3 regions of the Lysinibacillus sp. FSL R5-0849 genome follow, and region 3 is predicted to be linked to each of the others. Evidence: predicted binding sites of a transcription regulator. Region 3 holds the regulator's gene; each other region holds the start of a gene.
The links. Region 3 encodes NrdR, which represses ribonucleotide reductase genes. Its sites were predicted from a motif close to AACACNATATATNGTGTT; they were not measured.
Positions count from the first base shown of each region.

Region 1: a site for NrdR is predicted at 5,054-5,071, ahead of MKY80_RS14585 (vitamin B12-dependent ribonucleotide reductase). Genes of this name have one in related genera too.
Region 2: a site for NrdR is predicted at 6,568-6,585, ahead of MKY80_RS06290 (glutaredoxin). Genes of this name have one in related genera too.

Region 1 covers NZ_CP152004.1:2,970,611-2,979,090, forward strand. Annotated here, with positions in the region: gene MKY80_RS14570 (helix-turn-helix transcriptional regulator) at 1-166, opposite strand, end outside; gene MKY80_RS14575 (alpha/beta hydrolase) at 398-1,336, opposite strand; gene MKY80_RS14580 (hypothetical protein) at 1,669-1,953, opposite strand; gene MKY80_RS14585 (vitamin B12-dependent ribonucleotide reductase) at 2,436-5,006, opposite strand; gene MKY80_RS14590 (biotin/lipoate A/B protein ligase family protein) at 5,195-6,025, opposite strand; gene MKY80_RS14595 (rhodanese-like domain-containing protein) at 6,230-6,616, shown strand; glycine riboswitch at 7,024-7,100, shown strand; gene MKY80_RS14600 (amino acid permease) at 7,264-8,480, shown strand, end outside.
Region 2 covers NZ_CP152004.1:1,325,702-1,334,181, forward strand. Annotated here, with positions in the region: gene MKY80_RS06275 (S-layer homology domain-containing protein) at 1-623, shown strand, start outside; gene MKY80_RS06280 (chitobiase/beta-hexosaminidase C-terminal domain-containing protein) at 696-4,523, shown strand; gene MKY80_RS06285 (NAD(P)/FAD-dependent oxidoreductase) at 5,019-5,924, shown strand; cobalamin riboswitch at 6,547-6,727, shown strand; gene MKY80_RS06290 (glutaredoxin) at 6,844-7,068, shown strand; gene nrdI (class Ib ribonucleoside-diphosphate reductase assembly flavoprotein NrdI) at 7,065-7,424, shown strand; gene nrdE (class 1b ribonucleoside-diphosphate reductase subunit alpha) at 7,421-8,480, shown strand, end outside.
Region 3 covers NZ_CP152004.1:3,452,709-3,461,188, reverse strand. Annotated here, with positions in the region: gene polA (DNA polymerase I) at 1-444, shown strand, start outside; gene mutM (bifunctional DNA-formamidopyrimidine glycosylase/DNA-(apurinic or apyrimidinic site) lyase) at 457-1,329, shown strand; gene coaE (dephospho-CoA kinase) at 1,343-1,936, shown strand; gene MKY80_RS17005 (glyceraldehyde-3-phosphate dehydrogenase) at 2,142-3,164, shown strand; gene nrdR (transcriptional regulator NrdR) at 3,347-3,817, shown strand; gene MKY80_RS16995 (DnaD domain protein) at 3,834-5,198, shown strand; gene dnaI (primosomal protein DnaI) at 5,226-6,155, shown strand; gene MKY80_RS16985 (hypothetical protein) at 6,354-6,548, opposite strand; gene thrS (threonine--tRNA ligase) at 6,584-8,480, shown strand, end outside.

The DNA of each region.
Region 1 (8,480 bases), 480 kb from region 3:
TCGTGCAGTTGAACGCTTTTGAAATATTGTAGGCAAGCTCTAATGATGGATTGAATTTTCCCGATTCAATTGCAATAATTGATTGTCGTGAGACACCCACTACATTAGACAAATCCTCCTGCGTAATCTTTTTCGATTTCCGCAATTCACGAATTCTGTTTTTCATAATGCCTCCTCATTAAATGTAAAGTAAACTGTACATTTAGTAATAAGTAAAGTTTACTTTACATCTTTTATTATGTCAAGCTAGCTTTACAATTTGATTTTCGTTTAAACAATGAGATGTGAGGGGCTTAGCGTAAAAATCCGTTTATTAAAACAGGAAATAAAAAAAGCGTGTTTTGAAAAATCAAAACACACTTGGGATCTCCACACTATTTATTTAGTGTAACCCTTTCTATTTCAACACTTTACTATGAATAATATTTATAATTTTCTGTTGAGCGTCTAGTGCTTCGGGGATGGGCATGACAACAAATACATGGTTCATTTTAGGATAAACAAAGGTTGTAATATCAATCCCTTGCTCGCTTAGTTGTTCATCAAACTTTACTGCATCTGGATATAAACTTTCATGGGTGCCAATAAAATGAGTAATACTCGCTAGACCTTGAAAATCACCATAAATTGGACTAATCAATGGGTCCTTTAGATCCTTATCAGCTGCCCATATCTTTGTGATGACGCTCATTCCTTCACTAGCTAGCATAGGGTCCTTTTCTTCATATTCAGGGATAAGAGGATTTTCTAGACTTAGGTCAACACAAGCCGATAGTAAAATAATATCTTGTGGCTGTGGCAAATGGTTTTGCTTTAAAAGCTGGGCCAAACCAAGTGCTATATTACCTCCTGCAGAATCTCCTATAATCGTTAATTGATTGGAGCTTTCAACCGACTCTAAAATCCTATTATAGAGATGAAGTATTTTTTGGTACGTGTCCTTATGATTAAAATGAGGTACTTTTGGATATATCGGAGCGATAACTTTTGCCTGTAATGCTTGTGCTATTTTATCCATGAACAGCCAGTGTAAATTTAACGGTTGATTCGTCCAAGCACCACCATGAATATAGAGAATCACTTTTTGCTTCGAGGACTTTTGATCATTTAATGTAAAAACTTGCATATCCTCAAAAGTTTGTTCATCCTTAACACTTAAAAATTGAACATCATCCCCAATGACATAAGGCTGATTATTCACAGTTGCTCTTTGCTTGATGAACTGTTTAGCATTTTCAACACTAGAAAAACTCACTTTATTACTCTGGGAAAATAACAACTTTTCAAATAAAACACTTTCTTCAGAACGCTCTCCATTAAAAATTACTACACTCATTACTTTATCCCCTTTCACCATTTTTTTATCTAGCTGGATGTATGAGAACCCTAAATAAACAAGCCTTAAAATCAAATGTCATTAGCTAGTACTTTACAAAATAGGTGTTGTCGTCAAACTTTATTACAATTGACCGGACATTATTTTAATTCCACAAATTGGCGTATACTCCTTCAAATTTGCATGTTAAATATAAAATATCTATCCGCTTCTTTGAAGAAATAAAGCTGGGTTAAAATGAATGAAGTTCCCAAAGCGTTTTTGAGAACTTAATTTTGCTTACCATTTATCCGTATGAACCCGAATCAGTATTATTTTTTATTTTTTATTTTTTATTTTTTATTTTTTAGCTCTAATAGTATAGGTACTATATTTAGTAAGATAGAAACAATTGTCAAAAACCATAATGCCCTTTCCATACCTGGTACTACATCCTCTAAAGCTGCCCAATCTTCTACTTGTACCCAGCTAGATACAAAACTATATTCCGAACAAAGTGTCAATGCTGTAAATGATAACCCCATTGCCATCGCTAGTTTATAATCTTTACCTGTTGTATACAAATAAAGATTTATAAAAGTTGTTACTATAGCAATAAGTCCGAATAGTAACCACATTATTCTACCTCCCTTTTCAATATAGACATAAATTGTAATGAGGATGTTCCCAGCCCTTAATTGGAAATTATTATAATTATTGTTGTAAATCCACACTTTCCTGATGCGACTCCTATATATATAAATGTTTGATTGGTAATGATTCTTTCTTGCTTTAATGGAGATTTTACCATAAGGATATATATTCCAACATAATCAGCCTTTCACCAGAAACATTGTTATAAAAGTATTCCACTCTTCCTTTAAGTACAATACTAATCGGCACCAGAACTTTGTCCAAAACCCATTCTTCAATATCCTCACAATAGATGATGAACATTTAGTCGAATAAGTTTTGATTCTACTGGAGTCATATCAGACCTATAATTTTCAGAAAAATATAAAAAAATAACCTCTTACGGCCATAATACCGAAGAGGTTACTTTTAATCAAAATTTATTACCGTTTTCATTCTTTTATTCAAAGCAACAAGAACATAAAATTTACAGGCCGCATTTTAACTGTGCGCCACAGTTTGTACAAGTATTACAGCCGCCCATTTCTTCGACTGTTCCTTTACGACATACTGGACATGTATTTCCTACGTCCGAGCCAATTACCGTCGTGGACTCTAGTGCTTGAATCGTATCAACTAATACGACTGGACGTGTTGTATGTTCTTCTACTAATTCTTCCTCAAATGATAGTTGATCCATATCATTTTCTTCGGCTTTTAGCGTAAGTACCTGTGAATCACGGCTACCATCCACATAGACCGTACCACCTTTAGCGCCACCTTTATATAGTCTCTCATATACTTTTTCAACTTGTTGTACAGTATAGCCTTTTGGCGCGTTTACTGTTTTAGAGATCGATGAATCAATCCATTTTTGAATAATACATTGTACATCCGCATGTGCCTCTGGTTTTAGCTCCATTGCCGTTACAAACCATTCTGGAAGCTCTTGCTCACTAGCCTCTGGATGACGATCTAAATATTCTTTTACAATTTCAGCTTTCACTTCAATGAACTTACCTAGACGGCCAGAACGGTAGTAAGTGAAGGAGAAATATGGCTCAAGACCTGTTGCTACGCCTACCATTGTTCCTGTTGAACCTGTTGGGGCAACCGTTAATAAATGGGAGTTACGGATACCTGTTGCTAAAATTTGCTCCTTGATGTGAGCAGGCATTTTTTGCATGAAGCCTGTTTCTGTGAAAGCTTTACGTAAACGAGCTGTTTCTTCGTCAGTAGCACCTACTAAGAATGGGAAGCTTCCACGCTCTTTAGCAAGCTCTGTAGACGCCTCATACGCGGTTTCAGCAATTGTTTTAAAGATTTCATCGACTAAAGCATTACCTGCTTCAGAACCGTATTCTTTCTCACAATAAATGAGTAAATCAGCTAGGCCCATTACGCCTAGACCAACACGACGCTCACCAAGTGCTTGTACACGGTTTTCCTCTAAGAAGTATGGAGTTGCATCAATAACATTATCCTGCATACGAACACCAACACGAACCGTTTCACGTAGTGCTTCGTAATCTACAGTTTGATTGTCTTTATTCGCAAATTGTGCAAGGTTTACCGCTGCCAAGTTACACACTGAGTATGGCGCAAGTGGCTGTTCCCCACATGGGTTAGTTGCAACAACGCTTTGACCATATGCCTTTGCATTCGTCATATCATTCGCATTGTCGATAAAGAAAATTCCTGGCTCTGCAGAGTATGTTGCACATACGTTAATTAAATTCCACAATTCTTTCGCTTTGATCGTGCGATATGTGCGGATTTTATAGCCCATTTTCTCCCATTCACGAACGTCACCAACATGATGCCATTCTGTGTTGTAAGCATGCATTTCTTCTTTCGAGTATTCTTCAACCGCTGGGAAACGCAGTTCGAAATCAGCATCGTTTTCAACAGCTTCCATAAATTCTTTTGTTAATGTTACGGAGATGTTTGCACCTGTTAAAAACTCTGAGTTATGCACAGTATATGTGCCACCATCACGTAATTTATTTTCAGCCTCACGAATAATGGCTGTATCAAATCCACCTAAACCTTCAATGCTTTTATAGTTTACAATGCCTTGATACATAGCTTCTTCCTGCATAGAAAGTGGCTTGAAGTTTAATTTCTCTTTAGCTAGACGAATGATTGTTTCATCCGTTGTATTTTCAATTAGGTAACGAAGGATACGTGGGTTTTGCATTTTCGAAATAATAAACTCCACAATATCTGGATGCCAATCGGCAAGCATAATCATTTGTGCTCCACGACGTGAGCCACCTTGCTCTACAAGATGTGTTAATTTAGCAATATCATCTAACCAAGAAACAGAACCTGACGATTTACCGTTTACTCCACGTGCCAATGTGTTGCGAGGACGTAATGTGGAACCATTTGTTCCTACTCCACCACCACGGCTCATAATTTCCATTACTTGTTTACGGTGATCACTAATACCTTCACGTGAATCCGCAACAAAAGGCATTACGTAACAGTTAAAGAATGTTACATCTGTTTCAGATCCTGCTCCGTATATTACTCGTCCTGCAGGAATGAACTTTAAGGACACTAATTGCTCATAAAATTTTTCAAACCATTCTTGGCGTTTTTCTGGTGTTTTTTCAACAACCGCCAGTCCTGTTGCATTTCGTTTAGCGATTTGTTCATAAAAAATCTCAAGAGGCTTCTCTAGCACGTCAATTGAACGCGTAATCACACCCGTTTCTTGCTCCTGTGGATCGTCTAAAACGCTACGATAATCTTCCTCAATCAAAATATCAGCTGTTTTTGTAGTCATGTCCAGCTTTTGAATTGTCCCTAAACCACGTGCAGGGAACTTTGGATCAGCTTTTACCGTTAAAACAACAAAGTCACCGGCTTTTAGTGTTTTCTTTTCTGTGTCTTTAAACGAGTAGCGATCGATCATGACAAGTCTTGATACACCTTTGTGCGTGATGTGCATATCAGGCGTTACAGGGTGTACCTGCAGGAATTGTTCGATATCTTTGTTTAACTGTTCAAATTGATTGTTTACATCGGGTTGATGATTTGTGAGTACCATCGTTTTGCCTCCCTTACAAAATAAATACACAATATCATGTGTTGTTAAACACTACATATTGTGTATATGTCTTTAAAAAAGATACTATATATAGACTTTCAATTCAACTCTTGCTTTTTTCAATAGAATCGTAACTACTTGTAATAGCAAGGATTTAACGCTTAAAAATATTTTTTTTATACCATTTTTTACTTTTTGAAGTTCCACTCATCAGATGCATATTTTTTTTCTTCTAATGCACGGACATATTCTAACTGCTCCTCAGAAAGTGTAAATGGTTTTAATTCAATTTGCAACGATTTTGCAAAACCATCTCGAAAAGCAGTCACACATTGTTCAACTGTCACAGGTTCATCCACAAGACTGTTAATCGCTACTGCTTTCTCTGGTAATTTTCTGCGCATACGATCCTTCGCTTCTTCACTCGAAAAATTAAAGACCGATAATAACTTCTCCTGATCTAAATCTAATAAAATGGCACCATGCTGCAATATAACACCTTTTTGACGTGTTTGCGCACTTCCCGCTATTTTTTTCCCTTCAACTACCAGCTCATACCAGCTTGGAGCATCAAAGCATACTGCACTTTTCGGACTCTTTAAGTCTGCTCTTTTCTCCTCTGTATCAGGGACACTAAAATAGGCATCCATCCCTAAGTTATGGAAACCTTGCAAGATGCCTTCACTTAGCACACGGTACGCCTCTGTCACTGACTCTGGCATATTTGGATAGCTTTCTGTTACGATGACACTATATGTGAGCTCATGCTCATGCAGCACAGCTCGTCCACCAGTTGGTCGACGTACAAAACCTAAGCCTTGCTCACGTACAGCATCTAAATTTATATCTTTTTTGGCTTGCTGAAAATAACCGATTGATAATGTTGCCGGTTCCCACTCATAAAAACGAATGACTGGTGGAATTAACCCCTCACTATGCCAATCAAGTAATGCTTCATCTAGTGCCATATTAAAAGAAGGACTACATTTCCCTGAATTTAAAAAATACCAAGTTGTCATATGTTCATCTCCTACAATTTATAAAAATACCTCAGGCCCCACCTGCGGTTCAACCTTAACGAAGATTACGTTACAGTTCAAGTTGTGGCTTTGCAAACGATATCGACGAATTCGCCACAATCTAGTTAATTTTATCAAACTCATTGGACTATCGCTAGCGCATCTTTTATAATAATAAAGAAGATAGAAAGGGGTAAGAAAATCTTGGACATACTTATCACAATCGGTGTCGTTTTAGTAGTCGTAATTGCATACATCGGTATTAATGCACTAAGACTCAAAAAAGCTGTAACCAACTTAACACAAGAACAATTTATTGAAGGCTATCGTAAAGCGCAGCTAATCGATGTTCGTGAACAAAAAGAATTTGATGCTGGTCACATTCTTGGCGCACGAAATGTTCCTTCCACAACATTACGTCAACGTTATAAAGAAATTCGCCCAGATTTACCAGTATATTTATACTGTCAAAATACAGGCCGTAGCTCACGTGCTGCACTATTTCTTAAAAAACGTGGGTACAACCAAATTTACCAACTTCAAGGCGGTTTCAAAACTTGGACAGGTAAAATAAAAGCCAAAAAATATTAATATTTCCCTAAAAAAAGTCGTCTCAAAGAACTAGGAGACGGCTTCTTTTTATACAAAAAATTCAGAGTTTCTACTATATTATATCTATTGCAAAATTTTAAGTGGCTATTTCGTACACTCTTTCATACTATAGTGATCCTCTCTCCCCTCACTTGTCCCACTCCATTTCTTCACATAAACCTTTCGTATTTACCCATTTGCGCATACTACGGAAATCTTTGTATGTCCAAAAATACTAATTATCGTTAGTAATTTTCATTTATTCACTACATTCTTCTATTTTTCTGAAAATAATATAAATTTCTAGTTGAATATTTGTAAAAGCACTGCTAGGATATATAATATCTTAAAATAATATTTATGTTAAAAAATTAATAAGCTATGAATGCTATGGATCAAACTATAGCAGGAGCAGTTCTGGAGAGAGCGCAATTTGCGTCGCCGAAGGGTTCACTATCTCAGGCAAAAGGACAGAGGAGTAATAACAGCTTTTTTAAGCGATGCCATACGATGGTTACGAATGATTTCATGAACCATCCGTGATCAAATGGTATTTGTTATTCTGACGTTTTTCCGAGACTAGTGTCACAACTAGTCTCTTTTTTTATTTTTTCAGTCATTTTTTATGCATCTTTGGGGGGATTAACGTGGAACAGCAACAATTAAAACGTGAATTAAAAAATCGCCATGTACAGCTTATTGCCATTGGTGGGACAATAGGAACCGGTTTATTTCTAGGCTCTGGGAAAGCCATTGCATTAGCAGGGCCTTCGATCATCCTTGCCTATTTAATTGTCGGAACGGCACTCTTTTTTGTTATGCGTGCATTAGGCGAACTATTATTATCGAATTCAGGATATACATCATTTACGGATTTTGCCTCCGAATATATAGGGCCATGGGCAGGGTATGTAACAGGCTGGACCTACTGGTTCTGTTGGATCATGACAGCGATGGCGGATATTATCGCTGTAGGGGTTTATACACAATATTGGTTTGATATCCCTCAGTGGGTTCCAGCTATTGGTTGTTTAGTAGTATTACTACTACTGAATTTATTGACGGTCAAACTATTTGGGGAGTTAGAATTTTGGTTTGCTATCATTAAAGTGATTACCATTGTGGCGCTCATTATCCTTGGACTTATGATGTTAGTGACAGGCTTTCAAACAAGCTCTGGGACGGTTTCAGTAGATAATCTTTGGGTCCACGGCGGCCTGTTTCCAAATGGAGTATATGGCTTTTTAATGGCCTTCCAGATGGTTGTTTTCGCTTTCGTCGGTGTGGAATTAGTAGGGGTATCAGCAGCCGAGACTGCAGACCCACAAAAAAACATTCCTTCTGCTATCAATAAAATACCATTTCGAATTCTACTCTTTTATGTAGGGGCACTGTTTGTCATCCTATGTATCAATCCATGGTATGAAATGTCTGCCGCAAGCAGTCCATTTGTCCAAGTATTTACGTTAGCGGGCATTCCAATTGCTGCAGGTATTATTAATTTTGTTGTGCTCACTTCAGCCGCTTCTGCTGGTAATAGTGGTTTATTTTCAACAAGTCGCATGCTCTTTAATCTTGGTAAAAATAAACAAGCATCACCTGCTTTTGCTAAGCTCAATAAAAATAGTGTTCCAAGTAACGCACTAGTCATTTCTGCAATTGTTGTATCTGTAGGGGCACTGTTAAGTAAGCTAATGCCAGAGAATGCCTTTAGTATCGTAACGACTATTAGTGCGATTTGCTTCATATGGGTGTGGAGTATTATCATCATTTCTCACATCATCTATAAACGGAAAAATCGTGCCCTACATGAAGCCTCAAGCTTCAAAGCACCGCTGACACCTTTTATTAACTACGTAGTGCT
Region 2 (8,480 bases), 2.1 Mb from region 3:
TGAAAATGACTGGAAATATAAATTTTGAACGACTATTGCTTTCAACGGCCGTGGAATTAGCGTTGAATGTTGGTGGTGTAGTTAATTATTTATCGGTTCTAAACGCCGATGCTCGAATTACAATCGGTTCAGGTTTACTGATCAATACGTTGTCGATTCCAGCGGGTTCAACTGTAACAAAGATTATGACGAACTATGCAGCAGTTGCTTCCCAAATTAAGGCCGTTATTGGAGGTTCTTCGCCAAGCACTGGGGTTCCAAACAATGGCGGAGGAAATGTAGCACCCGATCCAGTTATTCCACCAGAAAAAGTAAATGAATTTAATGTCAAGAATGCTGAAGAATTAAAACAAGCATTAAAACAAGCAAAAGCAGGAGATTTAATTAAGTTAATGGCTCCAGTGACTATAGATATAACGTTAACAGATTTAGTAATGTTTGATTTGAATGGTTATACCTTGAATGGAAATGTAACGATAACAGCTCCAACAGCTAAAGGGAGATATACTTTCATGCCAGCTGGTAGTACGGGTACGATTTCAGGAGATTTAATCATTGATGCACCAAATGTAAACATCAGTTTAGATGGATTAACTGTAGAAGGACACACAGTAATTGAATAATAACTTTCAAGTAAATTCCTTTGCAAAATAGAGAAAAGGATGAACGATAAAAAATCATAAGGAGCTTAACGAATGAAGAAATATGAATTTAATTTCGTTTCTAAAATAGCTTTATCATTTTTACTTATAATATCTATGATTTTGCCTTCCTTAACAGTTGTAAAGGCGGAAACGACAGAAGCCACTTCAATTGACTTTGTTGGACTTGATCCAACAGAACAGACTGAGCCAGCTAATCCTTCAGTCACTGAAGGAACAATTGCCGAAGCTCGTGCAGCTGTTGGAAAAGACCAAACATTTCAAATTCAAGGGACCGTTACGACAAAACCTGGTAGCTGGGGAGGCAAGGCCTTCTATGTACAGGATGAGTCTGCAGGGGTTTATGTTTTCTCTAGTTCTACAGAAGCAGGGAACTTAGCTGTTGGAGATATTGTCAAAATCACAGGGAAAACGAGTTTATATAGTGGAGAAGTTCAATTTAATTCACCGACAATTGAACGTATTTTTACAGGGACAGCACCCGCACCGCAAATAGTGAATCTACCACTTGAAGATAGCTTACAAGGTACATTAATTACACTTGAAAATGTGAAGATTAAAGATTTAGCGTCATCTGGTACGAATGGAACATTTGAGTTTAAAGCCGTTGATGCAGAAAATAACGAGCTAGTAATTCGCCATGATAACCGTACAGGCTATCAATTCTCTCAATTTGTAGCAGATGGGTTCAATAACAATGATGTAATTACAGTGACAGGGATTGCTTCCATTTTTAACGGGACCTATCAATTAAAAACCTTAAGCGCGGAAAGCTTCCAATTAATAGGGAACTACGAGCCTACACAAGTAGCGAATGTTAAAGCTTATCCAGCAACGGGTGAAGTTTTTGCAGGGTCAAAAGTAACATTGTCTACAGATACACCAAACGCAACAATCTATTACACGATAGATGGTTCTGAACCGTCAACAGCTAGTGAGGTTTATGATGCAGCAGCCGGCATTGTTGTAAATGCAGCAATGACGATCAAAGCATTTGCTACAGCAACTGGCTTAAACAATAGCGAAATTAAATCCTTTCATTTTACAGTTAAAGATGCGCCAGCCACTATTTCAATTACGGAAGCACGTAATAAAGAAATAGGACAAGTAGTAATCGTATCGGGTATTGTAACAGCAAAATTAGAAACTGCTACTGCTCACATTCAAGATGAAGAGGGTGCGGCGATTGCCATTTACCCTGTAGATAGTCTTACTGCAAATGTCGGCGATTTGGTGACGGTGCAAGGTCAAGTTGCTGAATATAGCGGACTAAAGCAATTAACAAATATTTCACTTGTTGGCATGCCTATTCTTTCTACACTACCAGGGGCAAACATTATTAAAAGTATTGAGGTTGCAGAAGACAATGAATCGAAATTAGTAACGATTAAAAATGTAGCCATTACTGGTTCAGGTCAAAATTTTACCGGAACTGATGATGTAGGCACATTTGCTATTTACGATAAAACACGTGACTCAGGTTTAGTAAGTGGAAAAACGTATGGGGAAATTACCGGTATTGTTGGTCAATATACAAATCATCAACTACTCCCGATTCGCATTATTGAAGATGTAACAAAGGTTCAGGATATTAAAGCTTCTCACGTTGGTGGGGTAACAGCGGGTACAAACGTTACACTTTCTACCATGACAGAAGATGCAACGATTTATTATACAGTGGACGGCTCAGCACCAACTACAGCTAGTACAAAATATACAGGGGAAATTCTTGTTAATAAACCGTTGACGATTAAAGCGATTGCAGTAAAAGAAGGTTTAACGAATAGTGCGATTGCTACATTTGTTTATGAGATTATTGATACTGAAAATGCCACAATTAGCGATATTCAAGGGCCAAGTCATATATCACCATATGTCGATTTAACAGTAAGTGATGTAGAAGGAATTGTAACATTCGTTATTAATTCAAGTAGCTTCATTATGCAAGAGGGCGATTCGACATTCGATGGCGTAAAATCAACAGCGATCAAGGTAAGTAAGTCGGGACATAATGTAGCTGTAGGGGATGTTATTAAAGTATCAGGGAATGTAACTGAGGTGGGTGGAAACTCTCGATTAAGAGATACGCAAATTTCAGCAACGAATATCACAAAAACAGGTGCAGCAGAAGTTCCAAAAGTACTTGTTATAGGAGAGGACCTATCCCCACCAAATAAAATTATTGATAATGATGGCTTTGCTATTTTTGATCCACAAGAAGATGGTATTGATTTTTGGGAATCTATTGAATATATGCGAGTATCATTCCCTGATGCGAGAGTGATTGGACCAATTTATAATAATGATTCACCAATTGTTGTACCGAGCACAACAAATAATACATTTAATGTGAATGGCGGTTTAAATATTGCAGCCGACGATTATAATCCAGAAAAAATTATGCTTGAAGGGGTAGCAGGAAAAAATTATGATTCGGGTGATCGTTTTAATGATCCACTTATCGGATTTGTAGAAAACTTTACAGATGGCTATCGACTGAACACGAATAAAGTCTTCCCTGATGTGACAAAGGCAAATCTTCAGCAAGAAGTGACGCATCTTGAACCAGTGGCGGACAAGTTAAATGTCGCTTCCTATAATATTGAAAACTTTTCGAATAATCCTGCCAATACATCTAATGAAAAAGTAGACAGAATTGCAGCGACATTTGTGAAAAATATGAAGTCACCAGATATTATTACATTAGTCGAAGTACAAGATAATGATGGACAAATTGATTCAGGAAATGCTGATGCATCTGAAAGCTATATGCGATTAATTAATGCAATTAAAGCTGCGGGTGGCCCTGCTTATGATTGGATTGACGTAATGCCTATTAATAATACAGTAGGCGGTGCGCCTGGTGGTAATATTCGTGTAGGCTACTTATATAATCCGACACGTGTTTCTTTAGTGACTGGTACAAAGGGAGCGGGTGACCAAGCGAATGGGTGGACAGCAGATGGAAGCCTTGCTTTAAATCCAGGCTTTGTTGATCCAACTAAATTTGCAGATACACGTAAACCAATTGCGGCGGAATTCAAATTCCAGGAAGAGCATGTAGTCATTATAGGAGCGCACTTAAATTCTAAAGGAGGCGATGGTTCACTTTGGGGACCAACTCAGCCGCCAGTGTTAGAATCAGTAACAAAACGTCTTCAGCTTGCTCAAGCCATCAATGATTTTATCGATGAAGGTCTTGCCATCAATCCGGATATAAATATCATTGTAGCAGGGGACATGAATGACTTTGAATTCACACCAGCACTTGAAACATTAAAAGGTGATGTTTTAACGAATATGGTGGATAAAGCCCCAGAGACTGATCGTTTTACGTACTTCTTCCAAGGGAACAATCAAGTGTTGGATCATATTTTAGTTTCGAATAATCTTGCTAACGTTACGGCTATAGACTTGATTCATATTAATGCGAACTTTACAGAAGCGCAGGGGAGAGCATCGGATCATGACCCTGTATTAGTTCAAATTGATTTGAAAGCAGGAAAAGAAGAAATACCAACACCAATAGTACCTGAAAATGTATATAGCTTTAATAACTATAAGACTGGTAAATTAATAATGAATCGTCCAAGCATTTCATTAACGTTAGGAAAAAATACTAATATTAAAAATGGAATTTCAGTATTTAGTCAATATGCCGAATTCCATGGTGAAGGATTTGCAGACAAAACTGTAACAATCAGTCCTAAAAAAGGAAATGCGATTATTGATTTTAAAGGTACGGAAATTGGTGAAATTATTATCGAAGGAAAAAATGTAAAAGAAATTCGTAATTTACCTGCTGGAGCGACTATAACGTATACAAAAGGGGCTTCTGCTGAGGAAATTGAATTTAAGTAATAACTACTTGCAGTAAGAATGTTAGGCATATGTCAATCATTTAGTGGCTTGTTAATTTAAACTGCATGGATCATATTCATGAAGATCAGTATGCCATTCCAAACCCATTTGGAGTGGCTTTTACTTTTCTCATCTTATCAATATCTATGAAAAATGGAGAGTGGGTTCATTTTCATAAAATAGATAAAAAGAATTACCTTTATAAAGTGAATAGATGTACTTCAACTAACGGTGCTTAGTCGGTATTTTAGGCATGAAAACGAAAAATTTGACGAGAAAAAACTAAATAGATATTATAGATATGTTAAGTCCTTAATAGAGTGATTAGACCCAACCAGCTAAACTGTATCTTTTTTTATTGAGATCAATGACTCATATATAATTGGCTTAACAAATGGAATGAAAAAGATATCATACATATAATTAGCGATGTCTTTTGTCTTAATTACAGATATTAAAGGTCTGTAATATATTGTGATATGGAGGGAAATAATGATGAATCAATACGATTGTATGATTATAGGTGGAGGCCCTGCTGGGTTAAGTGCTGCCTTAACATTAGGAAGAGCGCGCAGAAAGGTTGCACTAGTTGATAATGGAACAAATCGGAATCGTGTAACTCAGGAGTCACATGGTTTTTTAACAAGAGATGGGATAAAGCCACAAGAATTTAAGAATCTCGCAAGTAAAGATATAGAATCTTATCCTTCTATAACAATGATGGATCAAACCGTCATAGAAATAATTAAAGATGATATAACTGGTTTATTTCTAGTCAATACTTCGGAAAATAAAACTTATGTAACTGAAAAAATACTGTTAGCTACTGGAATACAAGAGGAATTTCCACTCCCGCAAATCAGACAATATTATGGTAAAAGTTTGTTTAGCTGTCCATATTGCGATGGTTGGGAGCTGCGAGACAAGCCATTGGCTATCATTGCAGAAAACGAGGAGCATATTAGTCATATGACGAAATTGGTTTTTAATTGGTCACAGGATTTAATTGTTTTTACGAATGGTCATCAACTTTCCAAGAAGATTCAAAATGATTTTGAACAAAAGAAAATTAAGGCGTATACAAATACTATTAAAGATTTACATGGGGATGATGGTAACTTATCTAGTGTTGAATTAGAAACAGGTGACAATATTTTAAGAGCGGGTGGTTTTGTTGTGCCAAGTTTTTATCGTCCCAATAAATTTGCTAAACAGCTAAATTGTCAAGTTGATGAAAACGGAACAATTATGACTGATGGTGCTGGACGAACAACTGCGGCTGGAATATATATTGCTGGTGAAACGGAAAAGGGTGGTCCCTCTTCTTTAATGATTGCAGCTGCGGAAGGCTTTAAGGCTGCTTCAAGCATAAACATGGATATAACAATAGAAAGATTTTAAATTTATGGTTAGCTGATGAGTCATATAAAATTCATCAGCTATTTTGAATATGACTAGTCAAGCTGGCGGAGAATGAACTTGGATATGTTATACTATAAATAAATATAGAATAACTAGAAAAGGTACATATTCATTGTAAATTAGCTGAAAAGTGTAGAACCGTTGGTTGCCTCTCACCTGTATGTTGAGCACATTTTAGTAGTCTTCGTAATGTTATGACGACTACTAAAATGTGTCATCATCGTAAGAGAGGAGTCCTACTTTAGACTAGTACAATAAAAAATCTACGAAGATAGGATGTATAGAGTAGGATGCGAGATTTACATCATACTCATAGTTTTAGACATAATTGCATCTTTACTGTAAAGGAAGATGCCTTTTTTATGTATAAAATTACTAGGGTGGCTACGTTTTTAGGTAAATAAGCGACTATTATTTTTGTTCCTATTTTTTAATAAAATAATGCTATCGCTACATGGTTATATTTTATATGATTATGTTTTAGTTCGTTCTACAAGGTTATGTCAGAAAATATGATTAGTCTCAAATTGATGAACTTTTATTTCTCGATTTACTTTTTATATAAAGGATGGTACACTTAAAACTATCGAAAAACAATATATTGTGTTCGTTTTGTGTAGGTACTACTATATGTAGTTTAATAGGGAAGTTCGGTACTATTCCGACGCTGTCCCCGCAACTGTGAAGCTGACGATGATTGTAACCACTGTGTGCATTCGCATGGGAAGGAAATCAGAGATTGAAGCAAAGCCAGGAGACCTGCCTATATAAAACAAATTTATCATTTCTTCGGGGATTAAGAGATGGGAACGTCCGTATTTTTAGTATGTTAACGTTTCCATTTAAGCTATCTCTCTAGAAGAGGTAGCTTTTTTATTTTATGAAAAGAGGGATTACTATGAAACTTTATACAAAAACAATCTGTCCAAAATGCCTTTGGGTAAAATCCGAATTACAACGAGCAGGACTTGAAGCTGAAATTGTTAATATTGATCACGATGAACAAGCGAAAAAAACAATTATAGATGCAGGTTTTTTAAGTGTGCCTGTTTTAGAGGTAGATGAAACATTTATAGGTGAGGTTCAGGAAATTGTTTCTCGTATTGAGATGATTACACTATGATCGTTTACGCTAGTCGTACAGGAAATGTCCGTAATGTAGTATCTAAATTAAGGGCAGAATCTATTGAACTCTCTGAGGAATTAAGCTTGAATAAGCCTTATCTTTTAATTACATATACAGATGGCTTAGGTGACATTCCGGCAAAAGTGCAACGTTTTTTAGAGAAAAATAGAGATTTTTGTAAAGGAGTAGTTGCTAGTGGCAATAGTAACTTCGGACATCATGTCTTTGGCGCTGCTGGGGAAAAAATTGCTACTACCTATCATGTACCCTTAGTGAGGAAGTTAGATTTGCGTGGCAATCAAACAGATTATGAAGCAATACAAATGTTTTATGAAACGAGGGTAATGGGATGAAAACTTATTTAAAGCTTAATAATGACGTACTGAATCGTTATAGTACAACGGGACTACTAGAGCTAGAAAAGGACCGTGAGGCTACTCGCCGCTACTTTTTAGAATATGTCAACGTACGTTTACGTTATTTTATAGATATAGAGGAAAAAATCCGCTATTTAGTGGATGAGGGTTACTACGAGAAAGATTTTATCGACATGTACGAGATGGATTTTATAAAGATGCTGTACAAAAAAGCATATGATTATAATTTCCGCTTCCCATCATTTATGAGTGCAAGCAAATTTTATGACAGCTATGCTATGAAAAGTCGTGATGGTGAAGAAATCTTAGAAAAATATGAGGACCGTATTGTCATTATTGCCCTGTACTTAGCACAAGGGAATACTGTGCTAGCAAAACGTTCTGTTGAAGCAATGATGGAAGCCTATCAGCCAGCAACACCTACAGCATTAAATAGTGGGAAAAAAGCCCGTGGTGAATTAGTAAGCTGCTTTAAATTATCAATGGATGACTCTATGAATAGTATTGCTGAAAATATTGGCTATTGTTTAGAGCTATCACGCCTAGGCGGAGGGGTCGGGGTCAACTTAACGGATTTACGTCCTTTAGGTGATCCAATTAAAGAAATACTAAACCGTGCAAGTGGTGTTATACCAGTTGCAAAATTATTAGAAAACTCTTTTAGTTATTCTAATCAGCTCGGTCAACGAAATGGCTCAGGAGTTGTTTACCTAAATATCTTCCATGCAGATATAGAGAATTTCATTTCATCAAAAAAACCAAATGCTGATGATAAAATTCGCCTCGCAACACTATCAACAGGAATTATTATTCCAAGTATTTTCTTCGATCTGATGAAACGTGATAAAGATATAGTGTTATTTAGTCCATATGATATTTTTAAAGTATATGGTAAACGAATGTCGGAAATTTCAATTTCAGAAATGTACTATGAACTACTTGATAATCCTAAAATCCGTAAAATTAAACGTTTGAATGCGCGTAGACTCTATACTGAGGTGAAAAAAGCTCAATTTGAATCAGGTTATCCTT
Region 3 (8,480 bases):
AAGGAAGCGGCAACTTTTATTGATAAATATTTCGCTAGTTTCCCAGGTGTTAAACAGTATATGGATGATATTGTGCAAAATGCGAAGTTCAATGGCTATGTTACAACAATTTTAAATAGACGTCGTTATTTACCAGATATTACGAGCTCAAACTTTAATTTAAGAAGCTTTGCTGAGCGTACGGCGATGAATACCCCGATTCAGGGAAGTGCTGCGGATATTATTAAAAAAGCGATGATTGATATGGATGCTCGACTAAAAAAGGAAAATATGCAGGCAAAGCTACTTTTACAAGTGCATGATGAGTTGATTTTTGAAGCACCTAAGGAAGAGATTGCGTTGCTAGAAAAAATTGTGCCAGAGGTAATGGAAAATGCAATCGAGCTCTCCGTACCGCTAAAAGTAGATTTTAACCATGGTTCGACATGGTATGAAGCAAAATAAGGAGGGGTTCAAATGCCTGAATTACCAGAGGTAGAAGGTGTCGTCCAGGCATTGAAGCCAAAGGTTGAAGGACGTACAATTCAACATGTACAGCTATCTGAAAGGGTACACTTTTCTTTTAGTGAGGGGAAACAATGTATTGTTAAGCAAGCAGAGCCTGATGCATTTGAATTAACGTTGTCTGAAATGACGATTACAAAAATTGAACGACGTGCAAAATATATTTTCTTTCACTTATTCAAAGATGAGGTTCCTTATGTACTTGTTAGTCACTTAGGAATGACAGGTGCATGGTTTGTTGTGAATTCACCAGAAGACATCGATGAAGCAAAATTCCAAAAGCATATACATGCCACCTTTAAGATGGCTGATGGTGGTTACTTAATTTATTCAGATATACGACGCTTTGGTGAACTACGATTTCTGGCAAAAATTGAAGATCATGTACCATTAACAAAAATGGCGCCAGAGCCGTTTGATGAATTAGCGTGTGATTTTTTTATAACAAAATCAACATTACCAAAATATGAGAATAAGGCCGTAAAAGAAGTGATTATGGATGGGCAAGTCGTTTCGGGCTGTGGCAATATTTATGCAACAGAGGCGCTGTTTGCTCAAAAAATTCATCCTGCTCGAAAAATGAACCATATTAGTGAGAAGCGTAAACGAGCATTATTTGAGGAGATCGTTGCTGTTTTGCGTCAAAGTATTGAAGCAGGTGGTTCTACCATCTCTGATTATCGAAATATTAATGGGGAAGCTGGGAGCATGCAGAATCGTTTGAAAATGTATGGGAAAAAGATATGCCCAGCATGTGAAACGGCAACAAGTCAAATGACGATTGGTGGGCGAACATCGGTTTTTTGCCCAAATTGTCAACATTAAAGGGGATTTAACAATGATTATCGGACTTACAGGAAGTATTGCAAGCGGAAAAAGTACAGTAGCAAAAATGATGCTCGAACTAGGATTACCGATTGTTGATGCAGATATTGTAGCGCGAGATGTCGTCGAGCCAGGAACGGAGACACTGGCATTTATTGCAGAAAACTTTGGCCAAGATATTTTACTAGAGGATGGCAATTTAAATCGGACAATGCTCGGAGATATTATTTTTCATGAGCCTGCCAAACGCAAAATTTTAAATGATATTATGCATCCGGCCATTAGAAAGGAAATGCTACGACAACGTGATGCCTATTTAGAGGATGGCCATGAGCATGTTGTCATGGATATTCCCCTGTTATTTGAAAGTAAGCTTCAGCATTTTGTAGAGCGTATCATTGTAGTGTCGGTAAGTGAAGAGGTTCAGCTTCGACGCTTAATGGAACGCAATCATTTATCAAAAGAGGATGCCTTAGCACGCATGCACTCACAGTTGCCTATGTCTGTCAAAGAAAAGGGAGCTCATGCGGTCATTTATAATAATGAGAATCTGGAAAATACAGAGGAACAACTAAAGAAAATTCTAGCTTTCTGGGGTGTAATTTAAAGTGTTTCAAGCTAAAAATGTGTAGCAAGTAAATCTTGCTACACATTTTTTTTATGGGCAAATGCCATAATAAAAGATAATTTTTCAGAAAATAAGAACTTTTATAATATGACTATTTAATGTTCATCTTTTTTAAAATTGTGTTATACTAATCACCATAAAGTATATAATTAATCTGAGTATGTACTCACAGGAGGATTTTTAAATGACAGTATCAATTGCTATTAATGGTTTCGGACGTATCGGACGTATGGTTTTCCGCCAAGCGATCGTACAAGAAAATTTAAATATTGTTGCTATTAACGCTAGCTATCCAGCAGAAACGTTAGCACATTTGATTAAGTATGACACAAATCACGGAACATTTGAAGGTACAGTAGAACCAGCAGGCGATGCTTTAGTTGTAAATGGTAAACGTGTTCAAATTATTAGCGAACGCGATCCATTAAAATTACCTTGGGCTACAATGGGTGTTGATATCGTTATCGAAGCTACAGGTAAATTTAATGAACGTGATAAAGCAGCAATGCACTTAGAAGCTGGCGCGAAAAAAGTTATCTTAACAGCACCTGGTAAAAACGAAGATGTAACAATTGTTTTAGGTGTGAATGATGACAAACTTGATATTGCTAAACATGATGTAATTTCAAACGCTTCTTGTACAACAAACTGCTTAGCACCAGTTGCAAAAGTATTAAATGATACATTTGGTATTGAAAATGGTTTAATGACAACTGTTCATGCTTATACAAACGATCAAAAGAACTTAGATAATCCACATAAAGATTTACGTCGTGCACGTGGGTGTGCACAATCAATTATTCCTACATCTACAGGCGCTGCCAAAGCATTAAAATTAGTTTTACCTGAGTTAGAAGGTAAAATTCATGGTATGGCACTTCGCGTTCCAACACCAAATGTTTCTTTAGTTGACCTTGTAGTAGATTTAAATACAGATGTAACAGTTGATGCTGTTAATGCAGCATTTGTAAAAGCTGCAACAGAAGGTCCAATGAAAGGCATTTTAAATTTCTCAGTTGAGCCACTAGTATCTTCTGATTACAACACAACGACTTACTCATCAACAGTTGATGGACTTTCCACAATGGTATTAGGTAACCGTAAAGTAAAAGTACTTGCTTGGTATGACAATGAGTGGGGTTACTCTGCACGCGTTGTTGACCTAGTGAAAAAAGTGGCTAATGCATTAGAAACGGTAAACGCATAATATTTTCATTTTGAGCACATTGAAATCTAACTGGTTTCAATGTGCTTTTTTAAAAAAACTTTCCTTGTACTTTAGGTGCTTTAGGTTTATCATGAGCTCACTACGTGAATGCACTTTTCTTATATGTAGGAAATTTGTTATAATAGAAATATTAAATTGTTGTAAACCAGGAGAGTAATTATATGAGATGTCCATCTTGCCAATTTAACGGAACGCGTGTTGTGGATTCGAGGCCAGTAGATGATAATAAAGAAATTCGTAGACGTCGTGAATGTGAGTCATGTGGCTTCCGTTTTACAACGTTTGAAAAAATTGAAGAGACCCCATTAGTTGTAGTGAAAAAAGAAGGTTCACGAGAGGAATTTAGCCGTGAAAAGGTACTTCGTGGACTTATTCGTGCCTGTGAGAAACGCCCAGTTGCGCTTGATATACTGGAGCAACTTGTCCTATCGATTGAAAAAGATCTTCGTCGTATTGGAAATTCAGAAGTACGCTCAGAAGATGTCGGTGAATTGGTAATGGATCGCTTAGCCAAAATTGATGAGGTGGCTTATGTCCGTTTTGCATCGGTCTACCGACAGTTTAAGGATATCAATGTCTTTATTGAGGAGATTAAAGATATTATTCAACGTCAAACGGAGCAGAAATCATAGAAAATAGAGAGGATGAATGACGTTGATTCATTTATTTAAGGAATTGCAGCCTGGCGATCCTTTTGACATTCGTCTACCTCATGCATTTTCTACTCAAGAGCGTCAATTAGTAACATTATTCTATCAACCGTTAACGGGCTCAGACCCTATTAGCCTTTATTTAACTTTATGGGCAGAAGCAGAACAGATACCAAAGACGCAAATGACACATTATTATTTAATGAATGTGCTCGGTCTGCCTATTGGTAAAGTGTTTGAGGCACGTATAGCCCTTGAAGCGATTGGTTTACTACGTACATGGAAAAAAGAAAATGCTGGTGAGCGAAGTTTTTTATATGAGCTACAGCGCCCATTAGATGCGGAAAGCTTTATGAAAGACCCCTTGTTGTCGATGTTTTTATTTAGCAAAATTGGAGAGCAGGCATATCGTAATTTACGTCAACGTTTTATATACCCTGTGAGGGACGCGGATTTTAAAGATGTATCTCGTGCCTTTATAGATGTCTATAAGCCCGTTCATTCCAATATTCCATCAGATTTACAAGTGGATACGAATCGTAAGGATAAACAACAAAGGGTGTATCCTTTTTATTTGGAGCAATTTGACTTCGATCTGTTGCAAGCAGGTTTATCTGAGCAATTGGTGCCATCCAATTTACTGACATTAGAAGTTCGTGAGGCTATTGCTAAGCTGGCATTTTTATATCATTTAACAGCGCTTGATATGCAAAAAGTAGTGATTCTTGCTTTGGACGATGATTTAGGGATTTCACAAGAGCGCTTACGCAAGGCAGCTGCTGATTTCTATAAGTTAACGATGTCAAAAGAGCCACCAAAAATAGCGAGAGTTAGCGAGCCGTTGCCAGTAGAAGAAACTGGACAAAAATCAAAGGATCAGGAGCTACAACACTATTTAGAGACTACGGCTCCTATTCAAGTGTTGCGTGACATTAATAATGGGAAAGAACCTTTGCAAACCTCTGTACAACTTGCAGAAAGTTTAATTGTGCAGCACGGCATGCCGATTGGGGTAGTCAATGCGTTACTTGAGTATGTTATGTTAACAACGGATATGAAGTTACCTAAAAAATATGTGGAAACAATTGCGGATCATTGGGTTCGTAAAAATATCCAAACTGCTAAAGAAGCAATGGAACTTGCACGCCAAGAGCATGATAAATATACAACTTGGAAAAACAAACCACAAACAACCACTAAAACGAGCCAGCGAACTAAGGGACGTTCAGGACATCAACGAGAAGAAAAAGTCCCCGAGTGGTTTTATAAACGTGATGAGAAACAAGAGGAAAGTACTTCTAGCACGATAGATTTTGAAAAAGAACGTCAAAAAATATTAGAGATGCTAGGGAAAAGTGAATAGTAAAGAAGGTGAGCAACAATCGAACCTATAAATGGACCATTAAAACGAGCTATTAATGTACCCTCGTTTCAAGAACGCTATGAAGCCATGCGACGTGAAATTTTAGAAAATCCACGCGTACAAGAATTTCTAGCACGTCATGCAGATGAATTAAGCTATGATAATATCGAACGAAATTTACCTAAACTTCATGAATTTATTAGTCAATCTACGGAATGCTGTGGTTGTGATAACACAGAACATTGTACAAACTATTTAAAAGGCTTCCTTCCTACTTTAAGGGTAGTTCGGAATACAGTTGAAATTGATTATGTACGCTGTGAGCAAAAAATTAGAGAAGAAGAGCGTCGGGATGTCGCGAATATGATTGCTAGTATGCATATGCCCAAAGATGTGCTTCAAGCAACGATTCACGATTTAAGTATTGATGATGAGTCTCGAGTGATGATTGCCCAAAAAGCAGCGCAATTTGTTAAAGCGACAAAAGAATCAGGTCATTTACCATCAAAAGGTTTTTACTTATACGGTAAATTCGGCGTAGGGAAGTCTTTTGTACTTGGTGCACTTGCCAATGAATTAGCGTCTATTAAAATACGTTCAGTTGTTGTCTTCGTGCCAGAATTTTTACGGGAAATGAAAAATGCTATTGGCGATAATACATTGAATGAAAAAATAGACTATATTAAAAAGGCTCCTGTTTTAATGCTCGATGATTTAGGGGCAGAAACAATGACCGCATGGACAAGGGATGAAATTTTAGGGACTATTTTCCATTATCGAATGGCTGAACAATTGCCAACGTTTATTACATCTAATTTTAATTATGGAGAATTAGAGCACCATTTAGCCCAATCGCAAAAAGGTGATATTGAGGTTGTCAAGGCGGGCCGTATAATGGAGCGTATTAAAGCCTTAACAGAGCCAATTGAAATGCGTGGCAATAACCGTAGGATGTAACATTGGTAGTTGCATTTTTCGACAATCGAGCGTATACTGACTCATATACTAAATATCAATATGCATTGATGAGGACATGAATTTTGTGTATCAGCTTCTAGAGAGGGAAGTCAACGGCTGAAAGCTTCCTAGTATGAACGCATCATTTACTACCTACTGAGCAGCGAAAGGGATAATCTTTCGCCGGTCCCTAGCCCGTTAGCTAGCCTTGAGCTTCGTCTGACTTGATAAGTCGGAAGGAAGAAGGGTGGAACCACGAGCATACGCTTCGTCCCTTTCCTGAGGGACGGGGCTTTTTTTATTTTGTGGAGAGATCTTGCTCAATTCGAGTTGAAGAGCGCTCATATAAGCAGCCGTATCACTTGATTCATTAGTCAACATTTCATCAATCATTATGTATTCAACCATAACAAAGGAGTGTAACGAATATGTCAGAAATGATTAAATTAACTTTCCCAGATGGTGCTGTAAAGGAATTTGTAAAAGGTACATCAACAGATGACGTAGCCTTATCAATCAGCCCTGGCTTACGAAAAAAAGCTTACGCAGGTAAAATTAATGGTGTATTAGTAGATTTAAAAACACCAATCGAAGAAGATGCTGCCATTGCCATTATCACACAAGATGATGCAGAAGCACTTGAAATTTTACGTCACTCAACAGCCCACTTAACTGCACAGGCAATTAAACGTTTATTCCCTGATGTAAAGCTTGGTATTGGTCCTGTTATCGATGGTGGATTCTACTACGATATTGATTCTCCTACACCAATCACTGCCGAAGATCTACCAGCAATTGAAAAGGAAATGAAAAAAATTATTGCTGAAAATCTAGAGGTAGAACGTAAAAATGTAAGTCGTGCGGAAGCACAAGCAATGTATGAAAAAATTGGCGATGAATATAAATTAGAATTACTAGAAGCAATCCCTGCAGATGAGCAAGTGTCCATTTATTATCAAGGGGAATTTTTCGATCTTTGCCGTGGTATTCACGTACCATCTACTGGTAAACTTCGCGAATTCAAGCTGTTATCATTAGCAGGTGCCTATTGGAGAGGAAACTCTGATAACAAAATGCTACAACGTATTTATGGTACGGCGTTCTTCAAAAAAGAAGAATTAAAACATCACCTACAAATGCTAGAAGAAGCAAAAGAACGTGATCACCGTAAAATCGGGAAGGAATTAGAGCTATTTACAACTTCTCAAAAGGTCGGCCAAGGTTTACCACTTTGGTTACCAAATGGTGCAACAATTCGTCGTGTTATTGAGCGTTATATCGTCGATAAAGAATTATCTCTTGGGTATAAGCATGTTTATACACCTGTATTAGGTTCAAAAGAGCTTTACCAAACTTCAGGTCACTGGGATCATTACCAAGATTCTATTTTCCCACCAATGGAAATGGACAACGAGACATTAATTATGCGTCCAATGAACTGTCCTCACCATATGATGGTTTACAAAAATAGCATGCATTCTTACCGTAGTTTACCATTACGCATTGCAGAGCTTGGTACAATGCACCGCTATGAAATGTCAGGAGCAGTTTCTGGCCTACAGCGTGTACGTGGAATGACTTTAAACGATGCACATATCTTTGTTCGCCCAGACCAAATTAAAGCAGAGTTCCAAAAAGTAGTGCAGTTAATCTTAGAGGTGTATAAAGATTTCGATTTAAATGATTATTCATTCCGTTTATCGTATCGCGACCCTGCAGATACTGAAAAATACTTCAATGATGATGCTATGTGGGAAAAAGCACAAAGCATGTTAAAAGAAGCAATGGATGAGCTTGGCTTAGATTACTTCGAGGCAGAAGGTGAAGCAGCATTCTATGGCCCTAAACTGGATGTGCAAGTAAAAACAGCGATTGGTAAAGAAGAAACTTTATCAACTGTTCAGCTAGACTTCTTATTACCAGAACGTTTCGATTTAAGTTACGTTGGAGAAGATGGCAAACCACATCGTCCAGTCGTAATTCACCGCGGCGTTGTCTCAACAATGGAACGTTTCGTTGCATTCTTAATTGAAGAATATAAAGGTGCATTCCCAACTTGGTTAGCTCCAGTGCAAGTAGAAGTCATTCCAGTATCGAATGAAGCTCACTTCGATTATGCAAAACAAATTGAAGAGCAATTAACAGCAGCGGGCTTACGTGTGGAAATGGATGATCGTGAAGAAAAATTAGGCTATAAAATCCGTGAAGCACAAATGAAAAAGATTCCGTATATGCTTGTCATTGGTGATAAAGAAGTTGAAGCTAATGGTGTAAATGTTCGCCGTTATGGCTCTAAAGATTCCGAAACAATTAGCTTTGAGAATT